Regions from separate parts of the Acidovorax facilis genome, predicted to be linked through region 1. Evidence: predicted binding sites of a transcription regulator. Region 1 holds the regulator's gene; each other region holds the start of a gene.
What was found. The regulator FNR, encoded in region 1, switches genes on or off when oxygen is low (the NO sensors DNR and NnrR bind a similar motif). The targets are predictions, from matches to a motif close to TTGATNNNNATCAA.

Region 1 (4,736 bases):
CTCGGGGCAGAGCTGCTGGCGGTGCAGGGTGGCTGGCAGATTTTCTGGGTACTGTTCTATGGCTTTGCCACCTATGGCAATGCTGGCTATATGCGCGAACAGGTGTGCAAATACATGTGTCCCTATGCGCGCTTTCAGAGCGCCATGTTCGACAAGGACACGCTGATCGTTACCTACGACCCAGAACGCGGTGAGCAGCGTGGGCCGCGTAAGAAGAACATCGACTACAAGGCCCAGGGGTTGGGCGATTGCATTGACTGCTCGCTGTGTGTGCAGGTGTGCCCCGTGGGCATCGATATTCGCAAGGGCTTGCAGTACGAATGCATCGGCTGTGGCCTGTGCGTGGACGCCTGCAATACCGTGATGGACAAGATGCAGTATCCGCGCGGGCTCATCCGGTTTTCTACGCAGAACGGCGTGGCCAAACGGTGGAGTCAGTCGCAGATCCTGCGCCGTGTGCTGCGGCCACGAGTGCTGATATACAGCGCGGTTCTGGTGGCCCTGTGCGTAGGCATGATGGCCAGCCTTGTCACACGCACGCCTTTGAAGGTGGATGTGGTGCGTGATCGGGCGGCGCTGTCGCGCATCGTGGCGGGTGGAAAGCTGGAGAACATCTACCGCCTGCAGATCATGAACGCCACTGAAGGCCCCCAGCGCTATCGCATCAGTGTGCGTGGCCTTGAAGGGCTGGAAGTCGCTTCTGATGCCGAGGTGGACATCGGTGCGGCGGAGTCCCGGTGGGTGGCCGTCCGTCTGCAGATACCGTATGGATCAGCCCCTTCGGGATCACATGCCGTGCAGTTCGATGTGCAAGCCTTGGGCGCGGACGCCCATGTGAGCGAGAAATCCGTGTTTCTGGTGCCGCGATAACGCAGCGAGCGACCCGGTGCAAGACCTTCGCGGGTCTTGCTTTGAGCAAGATAATTTTTGAGGAGTAAGCACCATGCCATCCAGTTCCGCCCTCGGCACTGCCCCTTCTGCCGCTGCACCCTGGTGGAGGTTTGGCCATGTGTGGCTGATCATCGCCGGTCCCGTGATCGTGATCATTGCAGGGTTTGTGACCCTGTGGCTCGCGATATCGCGCCCCGACCCTGTGGTCGCGGAAGATTATTACCGCCAGGGCATCGAGATCAACAAGACACTGGCCACCCCAGAAAAAAGCCTGTTGCCAGCCATGAAGGGCCGCAACCACGCTGCCACCCCGGTCCAGGACCAGCCGCGCTGAACCCACCTGGCCGGGCAGTATGCCTGCACGGCCTTACCAGGAGACAAACCAATGTGGATGCAACGCGTGATGTGGATTGCCTGGCCGGCTTTTTTGATGGCCGGTGTGATGGAAATGCTGGTTTTTGCGATGGTGGATCCGCAAGACCTGCACTGGTTTGGGCAGCCGTTGGCATTGTCACGGCAGGGCGTGTACACGCTGGCCTTTTTTGCGTTCTGGATGATCACGATGGCATCCAGCGCGTTGACCACGCTGCTGGCCATGTCACCGTTTGAACTTAACCGTTGCCCGGTTCCCGAAGGCGAGCGTCCCGATGACTGCCGCAAGACATCATCGTGCCCTTGAGCGGTAGTGCCACCTATTGGCAAAGGTCAATGTGGTAAAGACTGCCAGGATGGCAGACGACAGCAGGTTCAGTGGCAGGCTTGCTGGTTGTTCACGATGCGCTTGAGGGCCTCGGTCTCCAGGATGCGCACATGGCGCTGCTTGACCTCGACAATGCCTTCTTCCACGAACTTGGAGAAGGTGCGGCTCACGGTTTCGAGCTTGAGGCCCAGGTAGCTACCGATCTCTTCGCGGGTCATGCGCAGCACGAGCTCGGACTGCGAGAACCCCCGGGCGTGCAGGCGCTGAACCAGGTTGAGCAGGAACGCGGCCAGGCGCTCCTCAGCGCGCATGCTGCCCAGGAGCAGCATCACGCCATGCTCGCGGACAATCTCGCGGCTCATGATCTTGTGCACATGGTGCTGCAAGGCGGTGACTTCGCGGGACAGCTCTTCGATGCGGTCAAACGGCATGACGCAGACTTCCGCGTCTTCCAGGGCCACTGCATCGCAGGTGTGGTGGTCATTCACGATGCCATCAAGGCCGATGATCTCGCCTGCCATCTGAAAACCCGTGACCTGGTCACGCCCGTCTTCGGTGGCTACACATGTTTTGAAGAAGCCGGTTCGAATGGCATAGAGCGAGGTGAAGGATTCGCCGTTGCGGAAAAGGGTTCCACCGCGTTTGATCTTGCGGCGAACGGCAACGACCTCGTCAATGCGTTGCAGCTGTTCCTCGCTCAGCCCCACCGGCATGCACAGCTCGCGCAGGTTGCAGTTGGAGCAGGCGACTTTGATGGTGAGCGGGTTCATAGGAACAGAGGCTGGGTAAGGTTTGAGCATATCGCCCCATATGCCTAACAGGCTGGGCCTTTGGGTGCGGGTGGGCGACTGATGTGCATCAAATTGTCGCTCTTCGTCCCGGCCCATCACTTGATGCAGGTCAAGGACATGGAGTGCAGCTTACGGCACAGTCGAAGTGTACGCAAGGAATTTGCCCATGACCGCTGTTTCGCCCGAGCTGCTGCGCCGTTTCGACGTGCCAGGGCCCCGTTATACCTCTTACCCAACAGCTGACCGTTTCGTCGAGGCCTTTGGGCAGGACGACTACGCGCTTGCCTTGGAGCAGCGCAGGCTGGGCTCCATGACGAAGGCCTTGCCGCTGTCTTTGTACGTGCACATCCCCTTTTGCGAGTCCCTTTGTTACTACTGCGCATGCAACAAGATCATCACCAAACACCATGATCGGGCAGAGGTGTATTTGCGGTATTTGAGCCGCGAGATTGACTTGCACACAGCACACTGCGGCACGGGGCAGGTGGTGAGTCAGCTTCACCTGGGTGGTGGCACGCCCACTTTTCTATCGGACGAGGGCTTGCGGGAGCTGATGGGCATGCTCAAACGCAGCTTTTCGTTGGCGCCGGGCGGGGAGTATTCGATTGAGGTGGACCCTCGCACCGTCAATGCGGACCGCCTTGCAGTTCTGGCGGAACTGGGGTTCAACCGACTGAGCTTTGGGGTGCAGGATTTCGATCCCGAGGTTCAAAAGGCCGTTCACCGCATACAGCCTGCCGAGCAGGTGTTTTCGCTGGTGGAGTCCGCACGTTCGCTGGGTTTTGAATCCATCAATGTGGATTTGATCTACGGCCTGCCTCGTCAGACGCCAGAGTCGTTTGACCGCACGCTGGCCCAGGTTACGCAGCTGCGGCCTGACCGTATCGCGTTGTACGCGTATGCCCATCTGCCAGAACGTTTCAAGCCTCAGCGCCGTATTGTTTCGGCCGAGTTGCCAGCGGCTGCAGGCAAGGTGTCGATGCTCTCCCGCTCGCTGGACGCCTTCATGGATGCAGGGTACGTGTATGTGGGCATGGACCACTTTGCATTGCCTGAGGATGCATTGGCAGTCGCCAAGCGCCAGGGGCGTCTGCACCGCAATTTCCAGGGCTACAGTACGCAACCTGATTGCGACCTGATCGGCCTGGGGGTGTCTGCGATTGGCCGGGTCGGAGCCACCTACAGCCAAAATGCCAAGACCCTGGATGAGTATTACGATTTTCTGAATCAGGGGCGCCTGCCCGTCGTTCGTGGGTTGGCCCTGACGCGCGACGATCTCGTGCGCCGCGCGGTCATCATGGCCCTGATGTGCCAAGGCGAGCTGTTGTTTGAGCCCATGGAGCAAGCGTGGTTGATCGACTTTCGCCACTACTTCTCTGCCGAGCTGGCGCAACTGGAAACCATGGCCGAGCAGGGGCTTGTGGTGGTGCGGCCCGATGGGGTCGAGGTCACTGCCATGGGCTGGTTCTTTGTGCGCGGCATTGCCATGGTCTTTGACCGTTACCTGCAGGCTGACCGCAACCGCGCCCGTTTTTCGCGCATCATCTGATTCTCATGATTGCTACGGTCGCCTCAACCGCCTTGCTGATGGGACTCGTGGGCGGGTCCCATTGTTTGGCCATGTGTTCTGCGCCTTGTGGGGCATTGATCGGGCAGGGCGGTGGGGGCATGGCGTCCACAGCCGGTGGCGATGTGCAGCCCCAGGCAACTCCCCAGACGGTGCAGGCAGTGCAGGCAGTGCAGTGGGTGCCCCGTGGCGGTGTCATTCGGCGCGCCGTCGCTTTTCATGCTGGCCGCTTGGCCGGGTACGCTGTGGCGGGTGGCTTGGCTGCATGGGCCATGGACAGCCTGGCATGGTTGACCCAGCAAACCGTGGCATTTCGCCCTGCGTGGACCCTGATGCATGTTGCGGTGATGGCGTGGGGTTTGATGATGGTGATCCAGGCGCGCCAGCCCCTGTGGGTAGAGCAGGCGGGCCGTACCGTATGGGCGCGTGTGCGGCCTCTGGTCAGTGCACCAGGCGGGGTTCTGGTTGCTGGTGGGCTTTGGGCCTTGATGCCCTGCGGCCTGCTCTACTCAGCGCTGCTCGTGGCTGCGCTGAGCGGAGGGCCTCTGGAAGGGGCGCTCAGCATGGCGCTTTTTGGCCTGGGCAGTGGTGTGTGGCTGGTGGGCGGGCCCTTGGTGTGGATTCGGCTGAAAGCAGGGGTCAATGCGAAACGTGCGGACTGGGGAACGCGCATCGCAGGAGGTTTGCTGTGCGCCGTGGCCAGCTGGGCACTCTGGATGGACCTGATCTACAAACCGTCGTTGTGGTGCCGCTAGCCAGCAGTTCCCCGATTTGCAAGCTGCGGTGC
Region 2 (4,736 bases), 2.2 Mb from region 1:
GGCGGGCTTCGTCAAACGCGGTGATTACCTGCGGCATGTGCTGCGCCTGCGGGCTCAGCCGCACCACGTCCACGCCCTGGGCCTGCATCGCCGCCAGTTCGTTGGCCAGGTTGTAGACGCGGGCCGACTGGGTCTGCGTGCCGTTGAGCACGAGAAAGCCCTCGCTCTCGCGCGTGCGCAGCGGCAGTCCGTCAGCATGGTCAAGGCAGCTGAACTGGCAGTCGTCCTTGGGCAGGTTGCGGTGGCGCGCAGTGAAGCAGCGCGCCGAATAGGCCAGCGGCATGCGTCCGTAAGCAAACACCTCTGTCTCCAAACCTGCGGGCCGCTGCGCCAGCACGGCAGCGAGCGCGTCCTGCGACATTTCAAGCGGCATCACCCAGCGCGTGGCGCCCTGCTGCGCCATCCATTGCAGCGAGTGCGCGTTGTACAGGTTCAGGTGCGACCCGGCCACAAAGGCCTGCGGCCCGGCGGGTGCGCGCGCAAGGCAGCTCACGGCGCCCATGTCATTGGCCTCAACCAGAAATTCGCCGTTGCCCGTGATCTTGTGCATCACACCCACGTCGGCGCTGGACTCGATGAGCACCTGGCTGGACAAGACCGCCTCCTTGCCCGCGTCCCGCAGCATGCGCGCCAGCGCCAGCCAGTCGGCCAGGCGCAACTCATGGCGGCGTGAGCACACCGTTTCGCCCAAGTACACCACATCCACGGGCGTTGCGGCCATGGCCTCGTAGAACGCGAACACGGTGTCGCGGGGCCAGTAGTACAGCAGCGGGCCGAGAGAGAGTTTCATGGGGCGATCTCCGGGGTTTCATCGTGATATTTCGGATTCAAAGCGGCGCACCGACCTTCGATCTGGCGCGATCCAGGCCAGGGGACGCCGCGCAAGGGCCGCCAAGCCGCGTATGCGGCGCTTCGCTGTCGTGCGCTGGCGTTGTCCCCCTTCCCCTAGCGCGAAGCGCGTAGAGAGAAGGGGGAAGCCGCGCAGCGGCTCAGGGGGTTGTCGCCTGATCATTTCATTTCCAGGGGCGGTGGTAGGCACCCAGCGTGTGCTGCTGGCCTTCTGCCACCTGGTCCAGGCTGGCCATCCAGCGCGTCTTGGGCGCATAGCGGTGCGGGTGGGCCAGACACTGGTCCATGGCCTCGCGCCAGACCTGGGTGACCTGCGCCACATACGCGGGGCTGCGCTGGCGGCCTTCGATCTTGATGGCGCGCACGCCCATCTTGAGCAGCTGGGGCAGCAACTCCAGCGTGTTGAGGCTGGTGGGCTCTTCGATGGCGTAGTAGTTCTCGTCGTCCCCCACATCGAAACGCCCCTTGCACAGCGTGGGGTAGCCCGCGTTCTCGCCGGGCGCATAGCGGTCGATGAGCACGCCGTTCAGGCGCGACTCGCGGCCCTGCGGCGTCTCCACCCAGCGCACGGCCTTGGGCGGAGAGCACACGCCGTGCGTGTTGGGCGATTCGCCGGTCACGTACGACGACAGCGCGCAGCGCCCCTCGACCATCACACACAGGCTGCCGAAGCCGAAGACTTCGATCTCGACCGGCGTGCGATCGATGACCTGGCGCACCTGCTCCATCGAGAGCACGCGCGGCAGCACGGCGCGCACGATGCCGAACTGCTCGCGGTATAAGTTGATAGCCTCGTAGTTGGTAGCCGAGCCCTGCACCGACAGGTGCAGGCGCAGCCGGGGATGGTGCTGCACCGCGTAGTGCATGAGGCCGGGGTCGGCCAGGATGACCGCGTCCACGCCCAGGTCCACCGCCTTGTCCAGTGCGCTGCGCCACGGCCCCGGGTTGGCCGCCTGCGGGTAGGTGTTGAGCGCCATGAAGACCTTGCAGCCGCGACCATGCGCATAGGCAATGCCGTTGGCGATGGCGGCCTCGTCAAAGTTGAGGCCTGCAAAATTGCGCGCATTGGTGGCGTCGCGCAGGCCCAGGTAGACGCAGTTGGCGCCGTGGTCCACAGCGGCCTTCAGGGCGGGCAAGCTGCCGGCGGGACAGACGAGTTCCAGACCGGGGGTTGCAGCTTCAGGCAGCACCGCCTCCATCGATTTCAGGGGTTCCATCACAAACATTCAAACGCGGGCCCCGGGCCGGGCCACAGCACTGGGCGCCACCATAATGAGGACACCCCACGCATCCGCTGATCTTCATCAACGGCGGTGCACAATTCCGGAGCAAACCAGTCGGGTTTTGATGTGGCCCGCCTCCGCAGCGCACCCCATAGCCGCCAGGCCTTGACTTGCGTCTACGCTGTCCCACTTTTCGTTCCTTCCTTTTGCCCAACCCGGGCGCTGCCCTGTCATGAACAAGAACCTGTGGCTGCTGGCGCTGTGCCAAGGCCTTTTCCTCACCAACAACGTTGTCTTCATTGCTATCAATGGCCTGGTGGGCCTGCAGCTGGCGCCCTTTGGCTGGATGGCCACGCTGCCGGTGATGGGCTACGTGGTGGGCGGGGCACTGTCCACCCCGCTGGTGGCGCGCACGCAGTCGCACTGGGGGCGCAAGGTGTCGTTCCAGATCGGGCTGGCCGTGGCCGTGGCATCGGCCGCGCTGTGTGCCTGGGCGGCGTTCAGCGGCAGCTTCTGGCTGCTGTGCACCGCTACGCTGGTGGCGGGCTACTACAGCGCCAACGGTGGCCTGTACCGCTTTGCGGCCGCCGAGCTGGCGGCCCCGGACTACCGCGAGAAGGCCGTGTCGTTGGTGCTGGCCGGTGGCCTGCTGGGCGCCGTGGCAGGCCCCAACCTGGCCAGCGCCACGCGCACCTTGTTCCCGGTGCCGTTTGCGGGCGCGTACATCGCACTGATCGGCGTGGCGCTGTTGTCCATGCTGTGCATGGCAGCCATCCGGTTCGAAGTGCAACCCGTGGTGCTCAACGCTGCGGGCCAACGCGAGCCAGGGCGCCCCCTTTCTGTACTGATGCGCCAGCCCGCCTTCATCGTGGCCATTGTGGGCGCGGCGCTGGGTTATGGCGTGATGAACCTGCTGATGGCGGCCACGCCGCTGGCCATGCAGGTGTGTGGCTTTGACTTTGATGCCTCGGCGCTGGTGCTGGAGTGGCATGTGATCGGCATGTTCGCTCCCGGCTTTGTCACCGGCCACCTCATCAAGCGGTTTGGCGTGCTGCCCATCATGGGCACGGGGGTGTTGCTCAACTTCGCCTGCGTGGCCGTGGCGCTGATGGGCGTGGAGCTGCACCACTTTGGGATTGCGCTGTTCTTCCTGGGAGTGGGCTGGAACTTCCTGTTCACCGGCTCCACCACACTGGCCATGACGGCCTACCGCCCTGAAGAAAAGGACCGCGCCCAGGCGGCGATCAACTTCTGCGTGTACGCCACGCTGGCGCTGAGCGCGTTCTCGTCGGGCGTGCTGGTCACGACGCAGGGCTGGACGTTGCTGAACGCCGGTTCGCTGGTGCCCATTGTGGTGACGGGGCTGGCACTGGCCTGGCTGGGTCTGCAGCGCAAGCGCGTTTCAAGCAGCGTCTGAAGGCACCTCAGCCACAGCGCCTTCTGCGGCCACCGTGGTGCGCAGCCACTGTGCAAAGGCCGCCACCGCCCGGTCTCCCAGGCGCCCCGGCGCCACGAACAGGCTGTAGCCCCGCGCACCGCTGTCGTGGTGCGGGTGGGCCAGCACCAGCTCGCCCGATTGCAGTTCGCGCTCCACAAAATACCGGGGCACCAGGCCTAGCCCCAAGTCGGCGCGCACGGCCTCCACCAGCATCGAGAACAGATCAAAGCGGTGGCCTCCCAACGTGTGGCCGGGGATGCGCGTGATGCCCGCACGGGCCAGCCAGTCGTCCCACGCCCCCAGGCGCGAGCTGAGCTGCAGCAGCGGCACGGCCCGAAAATCGCCGCGCTCTGTCGCACGCCGGTGGCGCGACTGCGGTGCACACACGGCCACGCAGACCTCGGGCATCAGGGGCGCTGGCACCACGCCGGGCCAGGCCGCGTCGTCGTACTGCACGGCCACGTCGAACGGTATCTCCGCCATGTAGATCTGCGTAGGGTACACCTGCAAATGCAGGCTGCAGCCTTTGTGCTGTGCAAGGAAGGCAGGCAGCCGGGGCAGCAGCCAGCGCTCGGCAAACACGGGCACACAGCCCACCAGCAGGCGCGCGCCATCGGGCCGCTGAGCCATGGCTTCGAGCGTGTGGTTCTGCAGCCGCAGCAGGTCGCCCACGATCTGCGCGTGGTAGCGGCGGCCCACGTCGGTGAGCGTGGATCCGCGTGCGCCGCGCTGCACGAGCTGCAAGCCCAGCTGGCCCTCCAGCAGGCGCAGCTGCTGGCTCACGGCGCTGTGCGTGAGACAGAGTTCTTCGGCGGCCTTGCTCACGCCGTGGTGGCGTGCCACGGCATCGAAAACAAGCAGGGCGCGGGTGCTGGGGATGTGTTTGCGCATGTAAGAAAAACTGTCGGCTGGGCAGATTAAAGCAGAGCCCAGGGGCGGGGTTCGGTCCAACAATTGCGTGGCACTGCATGCCGGCCCACGGCTCCATCCACGATGGCTGGACCGGCCGGTCACCCCTTCCGTTTGTGTTCGTGTTTCGCTGGATCACCATGACTCTCCCTCTCCATACCTTCCGTGCCACAGCCCTTGCGGGTGCCATGGCCCTCGCCTGCGCCGCCTTGCTGCCCGGTGCCGCCCATGCGCAGTTCGGCGCCGTGGCGCCCACGCCCACTGTGCTGCGCCCCGCCGTCGACAAGGCCTATGGCCAGCTGATGGCTGCGCCCCAG
Region 3 (4,736 bases), 1.9 Mb from region 1:
GCGGGCCCTGCCGCTGGACGTCCCGCCCGTGCATGTGGACGCACTCTGGCGCCGGCGTGGGCCTCAGCAGGCCGCGATGACCTGGCTGCTGCACGCCCTGGCGCGCTCAGCGCGCCGGACTTTCCCCGACGAGTGAGGCGCCCAGCCTGAACCCGTAGACTGCGCCCAGCATGAATATCCAGCTTTTGTCCGATCTGCACCTTGAGGCGCATCCCCACTTCGTCCCCGAACCGGCTCCCGGCGCCGATGTGCTGGTGCTTGCTGGCGACGTGGGTTCCTACCAGGAAGGCTCGCAGCTGGGCGACGAAGACTTTGGCCTGGCCCGGTTTTCACCATTGCCCGGGGGTGCAGGCTGGCCCACCCCCGTGCTTTTTGTGCCCGGCAACCACGAATACGATGCACAGGATTTCGACGCTGCCCACGAGCGGCTGCGCCGCACCTGTGACCGCCTGGGAATCACCTGGCTGGAGCGCGAGACCGTCGAGCTTCAAGGTGTGCGCTTTGTGGGCACCACACTCTGGAGCGATTTCGATGCACTCGCAGACCATGAAGGCAGCACCGACCTTGGCAGGAGGCTGAAACTGCGCGACAAGGCCTTTCGTGCAGCGAACTTCTACCTGCGCAAGACGGGCGGCACCCGCCACGCAGAGCCTTTTCTGGCCGAAGCCATGCGCGACCACGCACTGGTCTGCCAGCAGTGGCTGGCGCAAGCACTTGCGGTGCCTTTTGAAGGCCCCACGGTGGCCGTCACCCACTTTGCACCCAGCCTGCGCAGTGCCGATCCGCGCTACGGACTGGTGCCCGGCACTGCGGGGTTCTGCAACGCCCTGGACAGCTTGTTGCCCCACGCGCAGCTGTGGCTGCACGGCCATCTGCACGCCCCGAGCGACTACACGGTGCAAGGTTTTCACGGCAACGGCACCCCCTGGCAGTGCCGCGTGGTGGCCAACCCCCTGGGCTATGCGCGCAAAGGCGAACAGGCGGCTTTCAAGGCGCAATGCTGCATCCCCGTATGATCACGAGACGGGGCTCTGCCGCCCCGCAGCGCAGAAGAAAAACATGACCCAGGTCAAGACAACAGAAGTCCGCGCACGGTAGTCTGACCCAACCCTATTCGGAGAACACCATGAACATCCTGCTTGCTGTCGATGGCAGCGCCTACACCAAAAAAATGCTGGCCTATCTGGCTACCCACGAGGAGCTGCTCGGTGGCAGCCACCAGTACACCGCGCTGACCGTGCAGGCCCCGCTGCCGACACGCGCGCGCGCCGCTCTGGGCAAGGAAGTGGTGGACAGCTACCACGCCGAAGAGGCGGACAAAATCCTGTCGCCCGTTTGCAAATTCCTGGCGCGCCATGGTGTGGACGCCAAGCGCGTCGTCAAGGTGGGCGCCGTGGGTGAGAACATCGCCAAGGTGGCTGACAGCGGCAAGTTTGACCTGCTGGTGATGGGCTCCCACGGCCATGGAGCCTTGGCCACCTTGGTCATGGGCTCGGTCACCACCCAGGTGCTGGCCCATTGCAAGGTGCCGTTGCTGATCGTTCGCTAAGCCGAACAACAAACAGCCCGGCCCACCACCAAAGCCCTGCTCCGGCAGGGCTTTTTTTTGCCCAAATGAAACCGATCAGTTACAACATAACTTGTTGGTTTACTTAACGACCAATTGGTTATACATTCTCGCTGCGCCCATCCTGGCGTGTCATTTCCATCGAAACCGAGGAACGACCCATGAAAAAAACCCTGATCGCATTGGCCCTGACCGCAGGCGCCACCTTCACCGTGATGGCCCAGGACATCGTCGATACCGCCGTGAAGGCGGGTAATTTCAAGACCCTGGTGGCGGCCGTGCAGGCTGCGGGCCTGGTGGACACCCTCAAGGGCCCCGGCCCCTTCACGGTGTTTGCGCCCACCGACGAGGCTTTCGCCAAGATCCCCAAGGCCACTCTGGACGGCCTGTTGGCCGACAAGGCCGCACTGACCAAGGTGCTGACCTACCACGTGGTCCCCGGCAAGGTGATGGCCAAGGACGTCAAGGCCGGAAAGGTCAAGACCGTGCAGGGCCAGGAGATCACCGTGTCCACCAGCATGGGCGTGATGGTGGACCAGTCCAAGGTCATCGCGACCGATGTGGCTGCCAGCAATGGCGTGATCCACGCCATCGACACCGTTCTGATGCCCAAGTAAGCCCGCGGACTAACCGCTCGTCCCTTCCACCACCATCCACTAGCGAGGAGAAGCCCCATGAACACCGCATTCAACCGCCGTACCGTCTTGCTGGCCGCCGCCGTGGGCGCCAGCGCCACCTTGTTGCAGGCCTGTGGCGGCGGCGACGATGAGCCTCAGCGCAACATCGTCGAAGTCGCCCAGAACAATCCTGACCTCAGCATCCTCGTCGAAGCAGTGGTCGCCGCCGGTCTGGCGCCCACTCTGAGCACCGGCATGCTCACGGTTTTCGCCCCGACCAACGCCGCCTTTGCAGCGTTGCTCAGCGAGCTGGGCGTGACCAAGGAGGCCCTGCTGGCCGACAAGCCCCTGCTGACAGCGGTACTGACCTACCACGTGCTCGGCAGCAGGGTCCCGCGTGCAGACGTCCCCCTGGGCAAGGCCATCACGCCCGTGTCAGGCGGCTTCTTCAAGATCGAGTCGGCCAACGGCCTGAAGATCACCGATGGTCGCAACCGCGTTTCCACCATCACGGCCACGGACATCCAGGCCAGCAACGGCGTAGTGCATCTGGTGGACCGCGTGCTGCTGCCAGCCAACAAGGACATCGTCGCCACTGCCTCGGCGTTGCCGGACTTCAGCATCCTGGTGGAAGCCGTGGTGGCGGCCGGCTTGGCCACCACTTTGCAGGGAGCCGGCCCGTTCACGGTGTTTGCACCGACCAACGCCGCTTTTGCAGCGCTGCTGGCCGAGCTCGGAGTGACCAAGGAAGCCCTGCTGGCGGACACCGCGCTGCTGACCACGGTGCTTACCTACCACGTGGTACCGGCGCGCGTGCTCAAGGCCGAGGTCCCCATCAATACCGCCATTGCCACCGTCCAGGGACAAACCTTCACGGTGAACGCAAGCCTCGTGATCACCGACCAGAACCTGCGCACCAGCAACATCACCATGGCCGACGTATTCACCAGCAACGGTGTGATCCATGTCGTGGACAAGGTGATCCTGCCCAAGTAAGCCAGTGGCTGTGAGCCCCACGCAAGAAAGCCCGGCATGCCGGGCTTTCTTTTTTGGGTGCGTACGAAACGCTGGAAAGGAGACGCGACTACCGCGCTGCCAGCCCGTCGAAACAGGTGCGCACCACCAGATCCACGATTTCCGCATCGGAATACTGGCCGCCTTCCTTGAGAAAACTCACCACCGGGTCGCAGGCGCGCGCATACAACGTGTAGAGCACCACCAGCGGCGGCAAGGTGGGGCTGATCACGCCCTGTGCCTGGGCCTGGGTGATCCATTCACCAATCTGGTCGCTTACGGCCACGAGGCCGTTGAGGTAGTCCTTGTTGGCCATCAGCACCGCGCGCAGCGTGGAGTTGCGGCTGGGCAGCAGCGGCATTTCGTTGCTCAGCAGCCGCTCCAGCGACCAGCGCACCAGCGCATGGAGCTTTTCAAGCGGAGGCATTTCACTGGGCAGATCTGCCAGGTAGGCCTGCACACGGCCCAGAATCTGCACCATGGCGGCGCTGCACAGCTCTTCCTTGCTGCAGAAGTGCTTGTACAGACTGGCTTTGGCAATGCCCACGGCATTGGCCACGTCGTCCATGGTCATGGCATCGAAGGCCTTTTCGCCCAGGAGCTGGCAGGTGGACTGGAGGATGGCATCCTCGCGCGCCTGGTGCATCTGCTCTTTGAACGAAACTTTGGGTTGCGGCGTTTGCATGGCTTGTATTTTATACATTGCAGTAAAAAAATAAATGACTAAGTTGCAATACAACTACGTCGTTCACGCTTTACCCTGCAGGAATCATGCCGCAGGCGCTTCCAGCGTCCGCGCGGCGGTGGCGGTCAGGGCCGCCGTCAGGGCGTCCAGCACGGCCGACTCCAGGTTCCAGCAGTGCCAGTACAGCTGGATGGGCAGGGAGCGGCCCGGTGCCAGATTCACCATGCTGCCGTCCGCCAGCGCCTCGCGCGCCATCAGCTCGGGCATCACACCCACGGCCCAGCCTGCGGCCACGGCGCGCATCTGCGCCTCGGAACCCGGCACGAACAGGTGATTGAGTGCCACGCGCTTGAGCCCGAATGCACGCGCCACAAACTCGGCAGCCATGTCGTCCTTGCGGTTGAACGACAGGAACGACACCTCGCGAAAGTTGTGCGGCGTGAGCCCCTGGGGCAGGTACTGCTCCGCATAGCTGGCCGACGCTACGGCGACATAGTGCATGGCGCCCAGCGGCACCATCTTGCACCCACGCAGTGCCTGCTTGAGCGTGGTCACGCAGCCCAGCACCTGGCCAGAGCGCAGCCATTCCTGCGTGAAATCCTGGTCGTCCACGATGATTTCCAGCGGCAGGCGCTGGCGCACCAGCTCGTGCAGCGCGCCCATCGCCCAAGTGGCGATGCTGTCTGCGTTGATGGCAATCGAGATGCGCTCATCCTCGCGCGTGCCGCCCGGGGCGCTGGGCGCCAGCTCGTGCAGGTCGCGCTCCAGGTCTGCGCGCAGCAGGCGCATCTGCTTGGTGTGCTTGAGCAGCAACTGCCCCGCCGAGGTCGGCCGCAGGGGTCGGCTGCGCACG

Region 2: the regulator FNR is predicted to act here: its motif matches at 2,144-2,157, upstream of ubiU (ubiquinone anaerobic biosynthesis protein UbiU).
Region 3: the regulator FNR is predicted to act here: its motif matches at 1,060-1,073, upstream of ACQ4MJ_RS20415 (universal stress protein).

Annotation. Positions count from the first base shown of each region.
Region 1 is NZ_CP192460.1:2,581,779-2,586,514, reverse strand. Features, by position in the region: gene ccoG (cytochrome c oxidase accessory protein CcoG) at 1-870, shown strand, start outside; gene ACQ4MJ_RS11695 (FixH family protein) at 944-1,225, shown strand; gene ACQ4MJ_RS11690 (hypothetical protein) at 1,277-1,570, shown strand; gene fnr (fumarate/nitrate reduction transcriptional regulator Fnr) at 1,639-2,361, opposite strand; gene hemN (oxygen-independent coproporphyrinogen III oxidase) at 2,549-3,931, shown strand; gene ACQ4MJ_RS11675 (sulfite exporter TauE/SafE family protein) at 3,937-4,704, shown strand.
Region 2 is NZ_CP192460.1:4,765,905-4,770,640, reverse strand. Features, by position in the region: gene ACQ4MJ_RS21880 (U32 family peptidase) at 1-790, opposite strand, end outside; gene ubiU (ubiquinone anaerobic biosynthesis protein UbiU) at 1,014-2,048, opposite strand; gene ACQ4MJ_RS21870 (MFS transporter) at 2,305-3,489, shown strand; gene ACQ4MJ_RS21865 (LysR family transcriptional regulator) at 3,475-4,401, opposite strand; gene ACQ4MJ_RS21860 (M20/M25/M40 family metallo-hydrolase) at 4,560-4,736, shown strand, end outside.
Region 3 is NZ_CP192460.1:4,456,934-4,461,669, forward strand. Features, by position in the region: gene ACQ4MJ_RS20405 (LysR family transcriptional regulator) at 1-136, shown strand, start outside; gene ACQ4MJ_RS20410 (metallophosphoesterase) at 171-1,016, shown strand; gene ACQ4MJ_RS20415 (universal stress protein) at 1,127-1,549, shown strand; gene ACQ4MJ_RS20420 (fasciclin domain-containing protein) at 1,729-2,184, shown strand; gene ACQ4MJ_RS20425 (fasciclin domain-containing protein) at 2,242-3,180, shown strand; gene ACQ4MJ_RS20430 (TetR/AcrR family transcriptional regulator) at 3,269-3,883, opposite strand; gene ACQ4MJ_RS20435 (LysR family transcriptional regulator ArgP) at 3,968-4,736, opposite strand, start outside.